One region of the Salinarimonas sp. genome, then DNA from elsewhere that is predicted to be linked to it. Evidence: predicted binding sites of a transcription regulator. Region 1 holds the regulator's gene; each other region holds the start of a gene.
The links. The regulator LexA, encoded in region 1, represses DNA repair genes until DNA is damaged. The targets are predictions, from matches to a motif close to TGTTCNNNNTGTGTTCNG.
Positions count from the first base shown of each region.

Region 2: ABL310_RS01360 (PA0069 family radical SAM protein) is a predicted target of LexA. The motif match lies at 3,558-3,575, and genes of this name have one in related genera.
Region 3: dnaE (DNA polymerase III subunit alpha) is a predicted target of LexA. The motif match lies at 3,669-3,686, and genes of this name have one in related genera.

Region 1 covers NZ_CP157794.1:842,465-847,846, forward strand. The annotation lists gene moaC (cyclic pyranopterin monophosphate synthase MoaC) at 1-172, shown strand, start outside; gene glp (gephyrin-like molybdotransferase Glp) at 188-1,414, shown strand; gene lexA (transcriptional repressor LexA) at 1,578-2,282, shown strand; gene ABL310_RS03905 (alpha/beta fold hydrolase) at 2,476-3,240, shown strand; gene recJ (single-stranded-DNA-specific exonuclease RecJ) at 3,374-5,206, shown strand; tRNA gene ABL310_RS03915 (tRNA-Glu) at 5,324-5,382, shown strand, end outside.
Region 2 covers NZ_CP157794.1:286,075-291,456, forward strand. The annotation lists gene flgA (flagellar basal body P-ring formation chaperone FlgA) at 1-137, opposite strand, end outside; gene flgG (flagellar basal-body rod protein FlgG) at 182-967, opposite strand; gene ABL310_RS01345 (flagellar hook-basal body complex protein FliE) at 982-1,326, opposite strand; gene flgC (flagellar basal body rod protein FlgC) at 1,326-1,742, opposite strand; gene flgB (flagellar basal body rod protein FlgB) at 1,748-2,125, opposite strand; gene ABL310_RS01360 (PA0069 family radical SAM protein) at 2,266-3,504, opposite strand; gene ABL310_RS01365 (hypothetical protein) at 3,741-4,241, shown strand; gene moaB (molybdenum cofactor biosynthesis protein B) at 4,238-4,789, opposite strand; gene ABL310_RS01375 (ester cyclase) at 4,845-5,382, opposite strand, start outside.
Region 3 covers NZ_CP157794.1:1,307,792-1,313,173, reverse strand. The annotation lists gene ABL310_RS06080 (DUF4160 domain-containing protein) at 1-80, opposite strand, end outside; gene dnaE (DNA polymerase III subunit alpha) at 171-3,641, opposite strand; gene grpE (nucleotide exchange factor GrpE) at 3,749-4,402, opposite strand; gene ABL310_RS06065 ([protein-PII] uridylyltransferase) at 4,472-5,382, opposite strand, start outside.

The sequences.
Region 1 (5,382 bases):
GAAGGTCGCCGGGCAGACCGGCGTCGAGATGGAGGCGCTCACCGCCGTCTCCGTCGCGTGCCTCACGATCTACGACATGGTCAAGGCCGCCGACAAAGGCATGCGCATCGAGGGCGTGCGGCTCCTCGAGAAGACCGGGGGCCGCTCCGGGACCTACCGGGCCGACGGCTAGGGGAGGGGGCGCGTCGTGAGCCTGCTCCCCGTCGCCGAGGCCCGCGCCCGCATCATCGCCGCCGCCGGCGCAGCCCTTCCCGCCGAGCGCCTGCCGCTCGAGGCCTGCTTCGGCCGCACGCTGGCCGAGGACGTGGTCGCGACCCGCACGCAGCCGCCCTTCGCCGCCTCCGCCATGGACGGCTGGGCGGTGCGCGCCGCCGACGTGGCCACGGCGCCCGTCGAGCTCGCCATCGTCGGCGAGAGCGCGGCGGGCCGGCGCTTCTCCGGGCGGGTGGGGGCCGGGGAGGCCGTGCGCATCTTCACCGGCGCACCGCTGCCCGACGGCGCCGACACGATCGTCATCCAGGAGAATGCGCAGCCTCTCGAGAACGGACGCGTGCGCGTCCTGGAGAGCGCGGCCGCGGGCCGGTTCGTGCGCCCGCGCGGGCTCGACTTCGCCGAGGGCGACGTGCTGATCCCCGCCGGGCGCGCGCTCGACCCGCGCGCCCTGGCGCTCGCGGCCGCGATGAACCATCCCGCGCTGCCCGTGCGCCGTCGCCCGAAGGTCGCGCTGATCGCCACCGGCGACGAGCTCGTCATGCCCGGCGAGGAGCCGGGCCCGGACCAGATCGTCGCCTCGAACCTCGTCGCGCTGGCCGCCCTGGTGGAGGCTGCCGGCGGCGCGGCGCTGCCGCTCGGCATCGCGCGCGACACGAAGCCGGCGATCGGCGAGAAGCTCGCGGCCGCCCGCGCCGCCGGTGCGGACATCCTGGTGACGCTCGGCGGCGCCTCGGTCGGCGCGCACGACCTCGTGCAGGAGACCCTGCGCGAGGCGGGCATGGATCTCGGCTTCTGGAAGATCGCCATGCGCCCGGGCAAGCCGCTGATGCACGGCACGCTCGACGGCACGCTGTTCCTCGGGCTGCCGGGGAACCCGGTCTCGTCGATGGTCTGCGGGCTCCTGTTCCTGCGCCCGGCGATCCGCGCCCTGCTCGGCGACCCCGCGGCCGGGCGCCTGCCGAGCGAATCGGCCGTGCTGGGGAGCGCGATCGGCGAGAACGACGGCCGCGAGGATTACGTGCGCGCCGCCCTCGCCCCGCGGCCCGGCGCGCTGCCGGAGGCGACGCCCTTTCCCGTTCAGGATTCGTCGATGCTCGGCGTGCTCGCCCGGGCCGAGGCGCTCATCGTCCGGCCGGTGCGGGACCCCGCGCGGGAGGTCGGCGAGGTCGTGGAGATCGTGCGGCTCGCCGGAATGATGTGAGCGAAGGGCCGGGCGTTCATCCTGGCGCGACGACTCGCCGCTGCGGGGGTTGCGGAACGCATGGGGAACGGGTATAAGTTCCGCGTTTGTTTTCCGGGAGATCGTATCGGCGATTCGGCCGGCGGTCGCGGAAGGCTCCAAGAGGCTCCAAGACGGGGTGCCCATGCTCACGCGCAAACAGCACGAACTGCTTCGCTTCATCCACGAGCGGGTGCGGGAGACCGGCGTCCCGCCCTCTTTCGACGAGATGAAGGACGCACTCGATCTCAAGTCCAAGTCCGGCATTCACCGGCTGATCACCGCGCTCGAGGAGCGGGGCTTCATCCGCCGCCTGCCGAACCGCGCCCGCGCGCTCGAGGTGGTGCGCCTGCCCGAAGGGCTCGGCGTCTCCGCGCCGCGTGGCCGCTTCAATCCCTCCGTCGTCGAGGGCGGGCTCGCGGCGAAGCCGAAGGCCGCGCCGCCGCCGGTTCTCTCCGACGAGGAGCGCGGCGTGCAGATCCCGGTCATGGGCCGCATCGCAGCCGGCGTGCCGATCTCGGCGATCCAGTCGCAGAGCCATTCGATCACGGTCTCGCCGGACATGATCGCCTCGGGCGAGCATTTCGCGCTGGAGGTACGCGGCGATTCGATGATCGAGGCCGGCATCCTGGACGGCGACATCGTCGTCGTCCGCCGCCAGGACGTCGCCAATACGGGGGACATCATCGTCGCCCTGATCGACGACGAGGAGGCGACCCTCAAGCGCTTCCGCCGCCGCGGCTCCTCCATCGCGCTCGAGGCGGCGAACCCCGCCTACGAGACGCGGGTGCTGGGCCCCGACCGCGTGAAGATCCAGGGCAAGCTGGTGAGCCTGTTCCGGCGGTACTGAGCGACGCGTAGACGGGGCGCTGTCGCCATCTCCCCGCAGGGGAGGTGGGCCGCGGCGCAGCCGCGGACCGGAGGGGATGCGCCAGTCGATCTGCAAACGCCCGCGCAATCGCGCCGAAACACGCCTTTCTCAACGAGGCGATCTGCGCGTAGAGACCTGCGCGCGACGGCGAACGAGACGGGCGAGGACACAGATGGCATTCGAGGGAACGACGAGCGCGAACGGGATCTGGCATGCGCGGGGCGGGGAGGGCGAGGAGCTCGTCGTGCTCCTCCACGGGCTCGCCGCCAACGCGGCGGTTTTCGCCGGACTCGCGCCCCTCGCCGCGGCGAGCGGGCGGCGCTGGCTCGCGCCGGACTTCCGCGGCCACGGGCGCTCCGTCATGCACGGCCCCTACGGATACGGCGTCCACGCGGCCGACATCGCCCTTCTTCTCGACGGTGAGAACCCGGAAAAGACGATCGTTCTCGGCCATTCCTTCGGCGGGGTGATCGGCGCGCTCCTCGGCTCCGGCCTCTACGGCCCGCCGCCCGCGCGCGTCGTCGGGCTGGGCGTCAAGCTCGACTGGTCGGCCGACGAGGAGGACGGCGCACGCAGGCTCGCCGCCAAGCCGCCGAAGCTCTTCGCCGCGCGCGGCGAGGCCACGGAGCACGCCCTCAAGATCGCCGGCCTCGCCGGTCTCGTCGACCCCGGCTCCGAGACCGCCGCCCACGGCGTCCTCGAGCGCGAGGGCGGCTTCGCGGCGGCCTTCGACCCGGCCGCCTTCGGGGCGGTCGGCCCCTCGATCGATGCGCTCATGCGCGGCTGCCGCGCGCCGCTGGCGCTCGCCGCCGGCGAGCGGGATCCGATGGTCTCGCGCGAGGCGATGACGCGCACCGATCCGGGCGCGGTCGTCCTGCCCGATCTCGGCCACAACGCCCATGTCGAGGCGCCGGACGTCGTGATGCGGCTGCTCTGAGCGGCTGCGGCCCTTCGACTCGGGCCTGTGGACCGGGGGGCTCGCGGCCTTGCCGCGACCGTCCCGCCATGGAACAACCGGGAGCGAGGCGCGCCGCCTGGAGTGCGCCCGGTCCCCGCTCCCGCCAAGGCCGATGCTCGATCTCGCCGCGCGCGTTCCCGTGCCTCCCGAACCCGAGACGCCCCGCGCCGTGCTCGACGTCGCTCGCTCGCTCACCGGCCGTCCCTGGCGCGAGCGGCTCGAGTCCCGCACGGTCCTCGTGGCGCAGGCCATCGCCCAGGCCCACGGCCTGCCCGACACGCTCGCCCGCGTCCTCGCCGGGCGGGAGGTGACGCTCGAGGCCGCGCCGGGCTTCCTCGCCCCGAAGCTGCGCGACCTGATGCCGGACCCGAGCGCCCTCCTCGACATGGACGCCGCCGCGGAACGCCTCTCCCGCGCCGTCGTCCGCGGGGAGCGCGTCGCGATCTTCGGAGACTACGACGTCGACGGCGCCTGCTCGGCGGCCCTGCTCGCGGGCTTCCTCGAGCGCGTCGGCGTGACCACGCGCATCCACATCCCCGACCGCATCACCGAGGGCTACGGTCCCAACGTCGAGGCGATCCGCACCCTCGCCGCCGAGGGCGCGACCCTGCTCGTCGCGGTGGATTGCGGCACGGCGAGCCACGAGCCCTTCGCCGAGGCGGCGCGCCTCGGCCTCGACGTCGTCGTCCTCGACCATCACCAGGCCCCGGAGACGCTGCCCGCCGTCGCGGCTCTGGTGAACCCGAACCGGCAGGACGACCTCTCCGGCCTCGGCCACCTGTGCGCCGCTGGCGTCGTCTTCCTCACCCTCGTCGCCCTCGCCCGCGTGCTGCGCGCCGCGCCCGGCGTCGCGCAGCCCCTGCCGAACCTGCTCGACGATCTCGACCTCGTGGCGCTCGCCACCATCGCCGACGTCGTCCCGCTCACGGGCCTCAACCGCGCCTTCGTGCGCCAGGGCCTCGTCGTCATGCGCGGGCGCGGGCGCCCGGGACTGGCGGCCCTGTTCGACGCCGCCGGGCTCACCGCGGCGCCGGAGGCGTGGCATCTCGGCTACCTGATCGGCCCACGCATCAACGCCGGCGGACGCATCGGCGACGCCTCGCTCGGCGCGCGGCTCCTCGGCTGCGCCGACCCGCTCGCCGCCGCGCGCATGGCCGAGGCGCTAGACCGCCTCAACCGCGAGCGCCAGGCCATCGAGGCGGCGGCGCTCGAGGAGGCGACGGCCCAGGCCGAGCGCCTGCTCGGGGATGCTCCGGACGCGCCCGTCCTCCTCGCCGCGGGGCCGGACTGGCATCCCGGCATCGTCGGCCTCGTCGCGGCGCGGCTGAAGGAGCGCTTCCGCCGCCCGGCCTTCGCCTTCGCGGCGGCGACGCCGGAGGGGCTCGCCACCGGCTCCGGCCGCTCGGTGCCGGGCGCCGATATCGGCCGCGCCGTGCGCGCGGCGGTGGAGGCCGGCCTCGCCGTCAAGGGCGGCGGCCACGCCATGGCGGCGGGGGCCACCGTCCCGGCGGACGGGCTCTCCGCCTTCGCCGCCTTCGTCGCCGAGCGCCTCGCCGATCCGGTGGCGCAGGCGCTCGCCGCGGACGCGCTCCTCGTCGATGCCCGCCTCACCGCCGGCGGCGCGACGCCCGAGCTGTTCGCGGCGCTCCAGGACGCCGGCCCCTTCGGGTCCGGCTGCCCCGAGCCGGTCTTCGCCTTCGCCGCCCACCGGGTGGCGCGGGCCATGATCGTCGGCTCCGGCCACGTCAAGGCGACCTTCACCGCCGGCGACGGCCGCAGCCTCGACGCCATCGCCTTCCGCTGCGCCGAGGAGCCGCTCGGCCGCGCGCTGCTGGAGGCGCAAGGCCGCCCGCTCCATCTCGCCGCGGCGCTGACGAAGAACGCCTGGGGCGGGCGCGAGCGCATCGAGGCGCGCATCCTCGACGTCGCCGATCCGGCGGGCTGACGGCCTCGCGATGCGCGGCGTGAAAACCGCTCCCGCGACGAAACGCGGCGCTTGCGATCCCCGCCGAACCTCTCTAAGAGGGCGTCACCGCGGCGCGACCAGCCCGCCGCGGTCCGCGCGCCCTTCGTCTAGCGGTCCAGGACGTCGCCCTTTCACGGCGAAAACACGGGTTCGAG
Region 2 (5,382 bases), 560 kb from region 1:
TTGATCGTCTCGCCGGGATAGATGGTGATGGTCGGCACCGGCATGGTCACGCCGCCGGCGGCGCGCGCGGGAAGCGGGGCGAGGCTCGCGACGAGCGCGAGGGCGGCCGCGGCGAGCGCGGGGAGGAGGCGGGGCATCGATCGGGGCTCCGGTCGTCTCGGGAGGGGCGCCTCGGGCGGGATCAGCGGACGTTGGTGACGGTGGCGGCCATCTGGTCGGCGGCCTGGATCACCTTGGAATTCATCTCGTAGGCGCGCTGGGCCGAGATGAGCTGGGTGATCTCCTTCACCGGATCGACGTTGGACGCCTCGAGATAGCCCTGGTGGATCTTGGCGTAGCCGGGATCGGCCGGGACGCCCACCACCGGCTGGCCGGAGGCGACGGTCTCGCGATAGAGGTTGCCGCCCATCGGCTCGAGGCCGGTCTCGTTGGCGAAGTTGGCGAGGGTCAGCTGGCCGAGCTCCTCCAGCTGCTGCTGGTCCGGCACGCGAGCGAAGACCTGGCCAGACTGGTTGACCACGATCTCCACCGTGTTCTGCGGCACCAGGATCGCCGGCTCGACGAGAAAGCCCTCGATGGTGACGAGCTGGCCCTCGGCGTTGGTGTTGAACGAGCCGGCGCGGGTGTAGAGGATCTCGCCCTCGGGGCCCTGCACCTGGAACCAGCCGCGCCCGTCGAGCGCGAGGTCGAGCTTGTTGCCGGTCTGCGAGAGGGCGCCCTGCATGTGCAGGTTCCGGATCGCGGCGGCGCGCACGCCGAGCCCGAGATTGGCGCCCTCCGGGATCGCCGCCTCGCCGCCGCGCATGGGCACGCCCTGGAGCCGCTCGGTCTGGTAGAGCAGATCCGTGAACTCGGCCCGCGCCCGCTTGAAGGCGGTGGTGTTGATGTTGGCGATGTTGTTGGCGATGACCTCGACGTTGAGCTGCTGGGCGTTCATGCCCGTGGCGGCGATGGCGAGCGCTTTCATGGCTGAGATCCTCCTCAGATCTGCATCCGGCTGATTTCCTGGTACGCCTGGACCACCTTGTCGCGGACCGCGATGGCGGTCTGGAGGGTGCGCTCGGCGTTCATCACGGCCTCGACCACCTGCTGGACGGAGGCCTTGCCGTTCATGCCCGCGAGCGAGGCCGCCTCGGCCTCGCGGACGGCGGTGACGCCCTGGTTCGCGACGTCCGCGAGGACGCTGCCGAAATCGGGCAGCCCGGTGGACGAGGCGGGCGCGATCGGCCCCGCGGGGGAGCCGGCGGCGAGGCGCTCGGCCGCGCGGGTCGCGGCGGCGCCGCCGGGGCCGACGAGGGAGGAGAGCGAGGAGACGGCGTCGATCATCAGGAGCTCCTGAGGAGGTCGATGGTGGCGGCGACCATGCCGCGGGTCTGCTTGATGACGGAGAGGTTGGCCTCGTAGGCGCGGTTCGCCTCGCGCATGTCGGCCATCTCGACCAACATGTTGACGTTGGGCAGCTTGACCATGCCGTTCTCGTCGGCGGCCGGGTGCGAGGGATCGTACTCGGTACGGAACGCGGCCTCGTCGGCGCCGACGCCCTCGACCTGGACGAGGCTCGCGCCCGAGGCGCGATCGAGCGCGCTCTCGAAGGTCACGGTCTTGCGCCGATAGGGATCCGCGCCGGCGGTCTCGCCGGTGGAGTTCGCGTTGGCCAGGTTCTCGGCGATGATGCGCATGCGGGTGGAGAGGGCCTCGAGGCCCGAGCCGGCGATGCGCGAGGCGGACGTCAGCGGGTCGATCATGCTCACCCCCGGACCGATTGCAGGATCATGCGGTGGAAGGACTTCACGACGGAGGTCGCGAGCGTGTGCTCGCGGCTGTTGGAGGAGGCCTTGATCAGCTCCTCCTCGACGCTCACCGAGTTGCCCGAATGCGTGATCGCCCAGCCGTCGCGCGTGCGGGTCTCGGAGACGCGCGGATCGCCGTCGGGAATCAGGTGGTCGGGGCTGGTCGCGGCCAGCCGCAGATGCGTGCGGTCGAGCACGTCGACGAAGGGCTCGACGTCGCGGGCGCGGAAGCCCGGCGTGTGGGCGTTCGCCACGTTCTCGGCGATCGTCGCCTGGCGCACGGACAGCCACTCGGACTTGCGCGAGGCGAGGCTGAAGAGATGGATGCCGTCCAGCACGTGCGGGGCTCCCGGTCGTGTTGCGATCGGGAGCGAGGCTAGGCGGCGTGGCTTGCGCCTGGCTTGCGGGGAGGGCCGGGGCGGGGACGGAGGCCTGGGAGCCGGGGGACGGGTCCCGCCGGCCCGCCGCCCCCGGCTCAGGCGAAGAGCGAGAGCTGGTCCGCGTCGGCGCGCTTGCGCTCGCGGGCCGGCGGCGTGAACAGGTCCGTGCGCAGGCGCGCGCGGCGCTCGTTCATGCCGAGCCGTTTCGCGGCGGTCTCGAAACGCCGGCCGATCATCCAGGCGTAGGGGCCCTGGCCCGTCTGCCGCGCGCCCCAGGTCGCGTCGTATTCCTTGCCGCCGCGCGTATCGCGCACCAGCGACAGGACGCGGTCGAGCCGGTCGGGATAATGGTCGATGAGCCAGTCCCGCGCGAGATTCTTCAGCTCGTGCGGAAGCCGCAGCAGGACGTAGCCCGCCTCCCGCGCCCCGGCGGCGTGCGCCGCCTCCAGGATGCGCTCGATCTCGTGGTCGTTGATCGCCGGGACGATCGGCGCGACGAGCACGGTGACCGGGACGCCCTCGTCCGTGAGGCGCTTGATGGCGTCGAGCCGACGTGCCGGCGAGGCCGCCCGCGGCTCCATCTTCCGCGCCAGGACGGGGTCGAGCGTGGTGAGCGAGATCGCCACCTTGGCGAGGCCGCGCTCGGCCATCGGGCCGAGGATGTCGATGTCGCGCGTGACGAGATGCGACTTGGTGACGATCCCCACCGGGTGATCGCGCCGGGAGAGGACCTCCAGGATGCCGCGCGTGATGCGGTAGCGCCGCTCGACGGGCTGGTAGGGATCGGTGTTGGCCCCGAGCGCGATCGCCTTGGGGACGTAGCCCTTGGCGGCGAGCTCGCGCTCGAGCAGCTCGGCCGCGTTCGGCTTGGCGAAGAGCTTCGTCTCGAAATCGAGCCCGGCGGAGAGGCCGTGATAGGCGTGGGTCGGGCGGGCGAAGCAGTAGAAGCACCCGTGCTCGCAGCCGCGATAGGGATTGATCGAGCGGTCGAAGCCGATGTCGGGCGAATCGTTCCGCGCGATGATCGTGCGCGGGCGCTCCTCGATCACCTCCGTGCGCAGCGGACGCGGCTCGTCCTCCTCCTCGCCCGGCATCTCCTCGACGAAGGCCTCGCGCGCGATGCGCTCGAAGCGGCCGGTCTCGTTCGTCGGCGCGCCGCGGCCGCGGCGCAGGACGTCCGCCAGCGCCTCCGGCCGGCCGGTGTCGCGCAGGAGCGCGCGGCGCTGCAGATCGCGCGCGGAGGGCTCGCGGACGCCCTCGCGGGGCCCCGGAACGATGACGTGCCGGCGCGGGCTCTCTGCACGTGGCGTTTCGGCGAGCGCGGCAGGGCTCATGACGACCTCCTCGGAAATCCCGTCGTGACGTGACGACCGGCGGTGGAACGACGCGTACCGTCTTTGTTCTTGTTCCATACGTTATGAACGAATGCGGAACATTGCAAGCCCCTTTTTCGAATCCGCGATCCGGATGCGCTTCGCGGCCGATACCCGCACCGATGTCGCCTCCGCAGGCCGCCTGTCGCGGACCCGCGGCCTACCCGCCCGCCCGAGGCCGCGCTATACACGCCGCCATGATCACGGCCCTCATCCGCGCGGGCGACGACCCGCGTCCCCTCGCCGCCACGATCTCCGCCCTCGTCGCCGGCGTCGCCGACGGCGTGATCGGGGATGCCGTGGTGATCGCCCCCGCCCGCGCGGCGGCGATCGAGGCGCTCGCCGACGCCGCCGGTGCGGAGCTCGTGATCGCCGGGGCCGGCGAGGATCCCTGGCGCGTCGGCGCCCGCGCGGCGCGGCGGGACTGGCTGTTCTGCCTCGATGCCGGCGACGTGCCCCTCGACGGCTGGGCGCGGGCGGTCGAGCGTTTCGCCACGGCCGCGCCCGCCCCGGCGCCGCCCGCCATGGCCCGCCTGCACCGGCGCGTGGAGGGGCTCGGGCCGCGCCTGCGCGAGGCCTTGCGCGCCCGCACCCCCCGCATCCGCGCGGGCGACCTCGTCCATGTCGGCCATCTGAAGCCGGGCGCCCGCCCGAAGGTCGTTCGCCTCCCGGCGAGCGTGACGCGGGAGGAAGGCTAGGACCTCAGCTTCCCGCGCTTCAGGTGCTCGTCGAGCCGGGGCATGATCTCGACGAAGTTGCAGGGCCGATGGCGATAGTCGAGCTGGGGCTGGAGGATGCCGTCCCAGGCGTCCTTGCAGGCGCCGGGCGAGCCCGGCAGCACGAACACGTAGGTCGCGCCCGCGACGCCGGCGGTGGCGCGCGACTGCAGCGTGGAGGTGCCGATCTTGTCGTAGCTGATGCGGTGGAACACCGCCGAGAAGCCCTCCATGCGCTTCTCGAAGAGCGGCTCGATCGCCTCGGGCGTGACGTCGCGGCCGGTGAAGCCGGTGCCGCCCGTGGTGACGATCACGTCGACGCCCGGGTCGGCGATCCAGCCCTGCACGCGCGCGCGGACCTCGGCCACCTCGTCCTTGACGATCGCCCGATCCGCCAGAACGTGTCCCGCCGCCTCGATGCGCGCGGCGAGCGTATCGCCGGAGCGGTCCTGCGCGAGTTCCCGGGTGTCGGAGACGGTGAGCACCGCGATCCGCACGGGGACGAAGGGAAGGCTGTCGTCGATGGGCATGGTCGGTCTCCGGCGGGGCGCGCGGCCTGCAGATGGCCACGCCCCGCGCCCGATTTCAAGGAAGGGCGCGCCCGGTCTGCGGGTCGAAGCCGAGCCGCGCCTTGTTGAGCTCCCGCAGGCGCGCGAGCACGTCGACGCCGATCTGGTCGTGCAGGTGGAGGAGGTCGACGAGGACCCAGTTCTCGCGGATCAGCCCGTCCTCCATGCGCCAGAAATCGAGGCTGCGCAGGGTGATCTCGGCGCCCGTGGGCGGCAGCCCGAGCCAGCCGCCGCCGGTGAGCGTCTGGCGCATGTTCGGCCAGCCGGTGACGGCGGCGTAGGGGCCGTCCCCGAAGAAGTGGTGCGTCGTCCCCTCCGGGCGCCGCCCGCGATCGGGCATGGCGGCGAGGAAGGGGATCTGGTGGAAGGCGCGAAAGCCGCGCACGCCTCGCGCCGTGCCGATCCCGGCGGGGCCGTACCAGGTGAAGCGCGGGTGCCAGTAGCGCTCGAGCTCCATCACCTCCGGCCCGCCTTCGGCCGGGTGGCGGATCATGGCGGCGAGCATCGCCACGACGTGCGCCCGCGACGCCTCGCTCGCCTCGGGGTCGTAGGGC
Region 3 (5,382 bases), 470 kb from region 1:
AAGTGCGGCGGCGGATGCTCCGCGGGCGCTGCGTAAATGTAGATCGCGAGCTTGGTGCGAAACGTGACGATACGGGGCATGCCCGTCGCCTTGCAGGCGCATTTGATCTCACGATATCCCCAAATATGCAACCATTCGACAGTTAAATCTCAAAGAAGCCACTGAGTGTATCAACTGATCTCCACCCACTCCACCCCCGGCACAGCCCTGAGCGCCCCCGCGATCTGCGGGGTGGCCAGATACCGTCCGGGGAGCTTCACCTCCACCTCCTGCTCGCCCTCGTTCAGGATCAGCACGAGGGAGACCTCGCCCTCGCCCTTCGTCTTCAGCCGCTCCTGCACGGAGCGGATGGGGCGGTCGTCGCGCAGGTAGATGCGCATGCCCTTCTGGTGCTTGGCGATGGCCTGGTCGAGGGGCTCCACCGCATTGATGCGCGCGCGCACGTCCTCGCCCTCGACGCCCGCCTGGACGACGAGCACCACCGCCGCGCCCGGCTCCAGATCGTCGCGGAAGCGCTGGAGGCCCTCGGAGAAGACGATCGCCTCGAAATGCCCGGACTGGTCGGAGAGCTGCAGGATGCCCATCTTCGAGCCGGACTTGGTGCGCCGCTCCTGCCGGTCGAGCACGGTGGCGGCGAGGCGCCCGACATTGGCGCCGGCGCGCACGGAGCGGACGAAATCCGTCCAGCGCTGGACGCGCAGCTTGCCCAGCAGCTCGGCATATTCGTCGAGCGGATGGCCCGAGAGGAAGAAGCCCACCGCGTCGTATTCGCGCTGCAGCCGATCGGACGCCGTCCACGGCTCGTGCTCGGGCACGCGCAGCGACACGTCCGCCGCCGCGAGCCCGCCGAACATGTCGACGATGCCGGTCGTCTCCGCCTCCGCCGCCTGGGCGGCGAGGGCGAGCATCGGCTCGATGGCGGCGAAGGCGCGGGCGCGGTCGGGCTCGAGGTCGTCGAAGGCGCCGGCGCAGACGAGGTTCTCGAGGATGCGCTTGTTGACGCTCTTGGGCGGCAGGCGCCGGGCGAAATCGGCGAGGTCCTTGAACGGCTCCGCCCCGCGCGCGGCGACGATCGACTCCATGGCCTGGCGGCCGACCCCCTTCACCGCGGCGAGCGCGTAGCGGATCGCGCCCTCGTGCACCGAGAAGCGCACCTGCGAGCGGTTGATCGAGGGCGGCTCCACCCGGATGCCGAGGCGCTGCGCCTCCCGGCGGAATTCGGAGAGCTTGTCCGTGTTGTCGATGTCGAGGTTCATCGACGCGGCCAGGAACTCGACCGGGTGGTTCGCCTTCACGTAGGCCGTCTGGTAGGAGACGACCGCGTAGGCGGCGGCGTGCGACTTGTTGAAGCCGTAATCCGCGAACTTGGCGAGCAGGTCGAAGATCTCGTCCGCCTTGGCCTCGTCGATGCCGTTCGCCTTGCAGCCGTCGACGAAGCGGACGCGCTGCTTGTCCATCTCCGCCTTGATCTTCTTGCCCATGGCGCGGCGCAGGAGGTCGGCGTCCCCGAGCGAGTAGCCGGCCAGCAGCTTGGCCACCTCCATCACCTGCTCCTGGTACACGATGATCCCGAAGGTCTCGCGCAGGATCGGCGCGAGCTTGGGGTGCGGGTACCATTCGCTCTCGGGCTCGCCCTTGCCGAGCTTGCGGGCGCAATAGACCGGGATGTTCGCCATCGGGCCCGGACGGTAGAGGGCGACCAGCGCGATCAGGTCCTCGATGCGGTCGGCGCGCATCTCGACGAGCGCCTTGCGCATGCCCGCCGATTCCACCTGGAACACGCCCACCGTCTCGCCGCGCCCGAGCATCTCGTAGGTGGTCTTGTCGTCGAGCGGCAGGCCGGAGAGATCGACCGCGACGCCGCGTTCCTTAAGGAGGTCGACGGCGTTGCGCAGCACGGTGAGCGTCTTGAGGCCGAGGAAGTCGAACTTGACGAGGCCCGCCTGCTCGACCCACTTCATGTTGTACTGCGTCACCCGCATGCCCGTCTTCGGGTCTCGGTAGAGCGGCACGAGCTCCTGGAGCGGGCGGTCGCCGATGACGACGCCGGCGGCGTGCGTCGAGGCGTGGCGGTGGAGGCCCTCCAGCTTCTGCGCGATGGCGAGGAGCCGCTCGACCACCTCCTCCTGCTCGGCCGCCTCGCGCAGGCGCGGCTCGTCCTCGATGGCCTGCTCGAGGGTGACGGGCTTCGCCGGGTTTTGCGGCACGAGCTTGCAGAGCTTGTCCACCTGCCCGAAGGGCATGGCGAGCGCCCGGCCGACGTCGCGCAAGACGCCGCGGGCGAGCAGCGTGCCGAAGGTGATGATCTGCGCCACTTGGCGTTCGCCGTAGCGGCGCTGCACGTAGTGGATCACGTCCTCGCGGCCGTCGACGCAGAAGTCGATGTCGAAATCCGGCATCGAGACGCGCTCGGGATTGAGGAAGCGCTCGAACAGCAGACCGAAGCGCAGCGGGTCGATGTCGGTGATGGTCAGAGACCAGGCCACCAGCGAGCCCGCGCCCGAGCCGCGGCCCGGGCCGACGGGGATGTCGTGGTCCTTGGCCCACTTGATGAAGTCGGCGACGATGAGGAAGTAGCCGGGGAACTTCATCCGCCGGATGATGCCGAGCTCGAAGTCGAGCCGGTCGTGGTAGTCCTGCTCCGTCGTGCCCGGCGCCGGGCCGTGCGCCGCGAGCCGCGCGGCGAGCCCCTCCTTGGCCTGGCGCTCGAGCTCGAGCCCCTCGGCCTCCTCGCCGTCGACGCCCTCCACGTCAGCGGTGAAGCGCGGCAGGATGGGCTTTCGCGTCGTCACCCGGTACGAGCAGCGCATCGCCACCTCGACGGTGTTGGCGAGCGCGTCCGGCAGGTCGGCGAAGAGCGCCTGCATCTCGGCGCGGGTCTTGAAGCGGTGCTCCGGCGAGAGCCGGCGCCGATCCGTGTTGGCGACGACCTGGCCCTCGGCCACTGCGAGGAGCGCGTCGTGGGCCTCGTAGTCGTTCTCACCTGCGAAGAAGGGCTCGTTCGTCGCGACCAGCGGCAGGCCGCGCTCGTCGGCGAGCGCGATCAGCGCGCCCTCCACCGCACGCTCCTCCTCGAGCCCGTGGCGCTGGATCTCGACGTAGAGCCGCTCGCCGTAGATCGCCTCCAGCGCCGAAAGCCGCTTGCCGGCGAGCTCGGCGCGGCCGGAGGCGAAGGCCCGGTCGAGGGGGCCGGTGAGCCCGCCGGTGAGCGCGATCACGCCCTCGGCGTGATCGGCGAGCGCCGCGAGCGAGACCTGCGGGCTCGCACCGAGCGCCCCATCGAAATAGCCGCGCGTGACGAGCCGCATGAGGTTGCGGAAGCCCTCCTCGGTCTGCGCCAGCAGCACGAGGTTGGCGATCCCGCCGGCGAGCGCGGCGGGGCCCTGGCGCTGGGCCGGGTCCGGCTCCTCGAAGCAGGTGGTGAGCTGCACGCCCGCGATCGGCTGGATGCCGGCCCCCGACAGCTTCTCGGAGAATTCCAGCGCGCCGAACAGGTTGTTCGTGTCGGTCAGCGCCAGCGCCGGCTGGCGGTCGGCGAGCGCGAGCTTGGAGAGCGCGCCGATCTGCAGAGCGCCCTCGAGCAGCGAGTAGGACGAGTGCGCGTGGAGGTGAACGAAGCCCACGTCCTTGAGAACCGCCATCGTCTCCCCCGCGTCCCGATCCGCCGACGTTCCTTATCCGTTTTAGGGAGCCGGGTGTCGAGGGGAGAGGGGCGACGGGGCTGTGGACGGCGGCGGCGTACGCCGCCTCAGCCCTCGCCGTTCGCCGGCTTCGGACCGCCCTTCGACACCCCGACCATCGCGGGCCGCAGGCAGCGCTCGCCGATGACGTAGCCGGTCTGGACGACCTGGACGACGGTGCCGTTGGGCACGTCCGGGTTCGGGATCTCGAACATGGCCTGGTGCAGGTTCGGATCGAACTTCTCGCCCTGCGGGTCGATCTTCCTCACGCCGTGGCGCTCGAGCGTGTGGAGCAGATCGCGCTCGGTGAGCTCGATGCCTTCCACCAGAGTCTTCGCCGGGCCTTCCATGCCCTCGCGGGCGTCGCCGAGGCTCTCCAGCGCGCGGCGCACGTTGTCGGCCACGGTGAGCATGTCGCGGGCGAAGTTGGTCTTGGCGTAGGTCCGCGCGTCGGCGACCTCGCGCTCGGCCCGGCGGCGCACGTTCTCGAGGTCGGCGAGGGCGCGCAGGAGCTTGTCCTTGAGCGCGTCGCGCTCGGCCTCGACCTCGGCGAGGCGCGCCTCCGGCGTGCCCTCGACGGCGTGGGCGGCGGCCGCCGCGTCGAGCGGATGGGCCGCGGCCGCGGTCGCGTCGACGCGGGCGAGCTCGTCCGTGCCGCCCTCGCCCGGGGCGGTGTCGGCGTTCTCGGCAGGATTCTCGGGACGGGAGGTGTCGTTGGTCATGAGGCTCGATTCGGCTGATCGTCGGAACGGGTGAACTCGGCCCTCATATCAGGGCGCGAGCGCGATGAATCAAGCGCGCGCGGCGGCCGGCTCCTTCGCGGCGTCCTTCGCCCGCCCGGCCCGATCGCGCGCGAGCACCTCCATCACCGCCTTGCGGATGGCGCTCTGGCGCGAGGCCTGGACGACCTTGCCGCCGGTGAGATCGGTGACGTAGAACACGTCCACCACCTTCTCGCCGAAGGTGGCGATGTGGGCGGAGGCGATGTTGAGGTTGAGCTTGCCGAGCGCCGTCGTGAGGTCGTAGAGCAGCCCCGGCCGGTCGAGCCCGGTGATCTCGAGCACCGTCTGCCGCGAGGACAAGGTGTTGTCGATGATCACCTCCGGCACGACGTCGAAGGGCTTCGTGCGCTCGCGCGGCTGGCGGCGGCCGTCGACGAGGTCGGCGATCTTCACCTCGCCCTTGAGCGCCTTCTCGATGGAGCGCGCCACGCGCTCGGCCCGGCGCAGCTCGTCCTCGTCCTGGTCGAAGGCGCGCGAGACGAAGATCGTGTCGAGCGCCAAGCCGTCGGCGGTGGTGAAGATCGCGGCGTCGACGATGTTGCCGCCCGCCGCGGCGCAGGCGCCGGTGAGGATGGCGAGCAGCCGCGGGTGGTCCGGCGAGAGGACGGTGAACTCGGTCACGCCGCGGAAGGCGTCGGTCTCGTAGGAGACGGACACCGTCTTGCCGGCGCGCTCCGCCTCGCGGATGAAGCGCGCGTGCTTGACGCGGTAGCGCAGGTCGACCTTGAGCCAGTAGGACGGATAATGGCGTGCGGCGTAGGTCTCGACCGCCTCGTCGGACCAGTCCCCCAGCTCGGCGCGCAGATCCTCCTGGGCGATGCGGATGCGCTGGGGCCGCTCGACGTCGCCGGCCGCGCCGCCCAGCACCATCTCCGTCTCGTAGTAGAGCGTGCGCAGGAGCTCGCCCTTCCAGCCGGTCC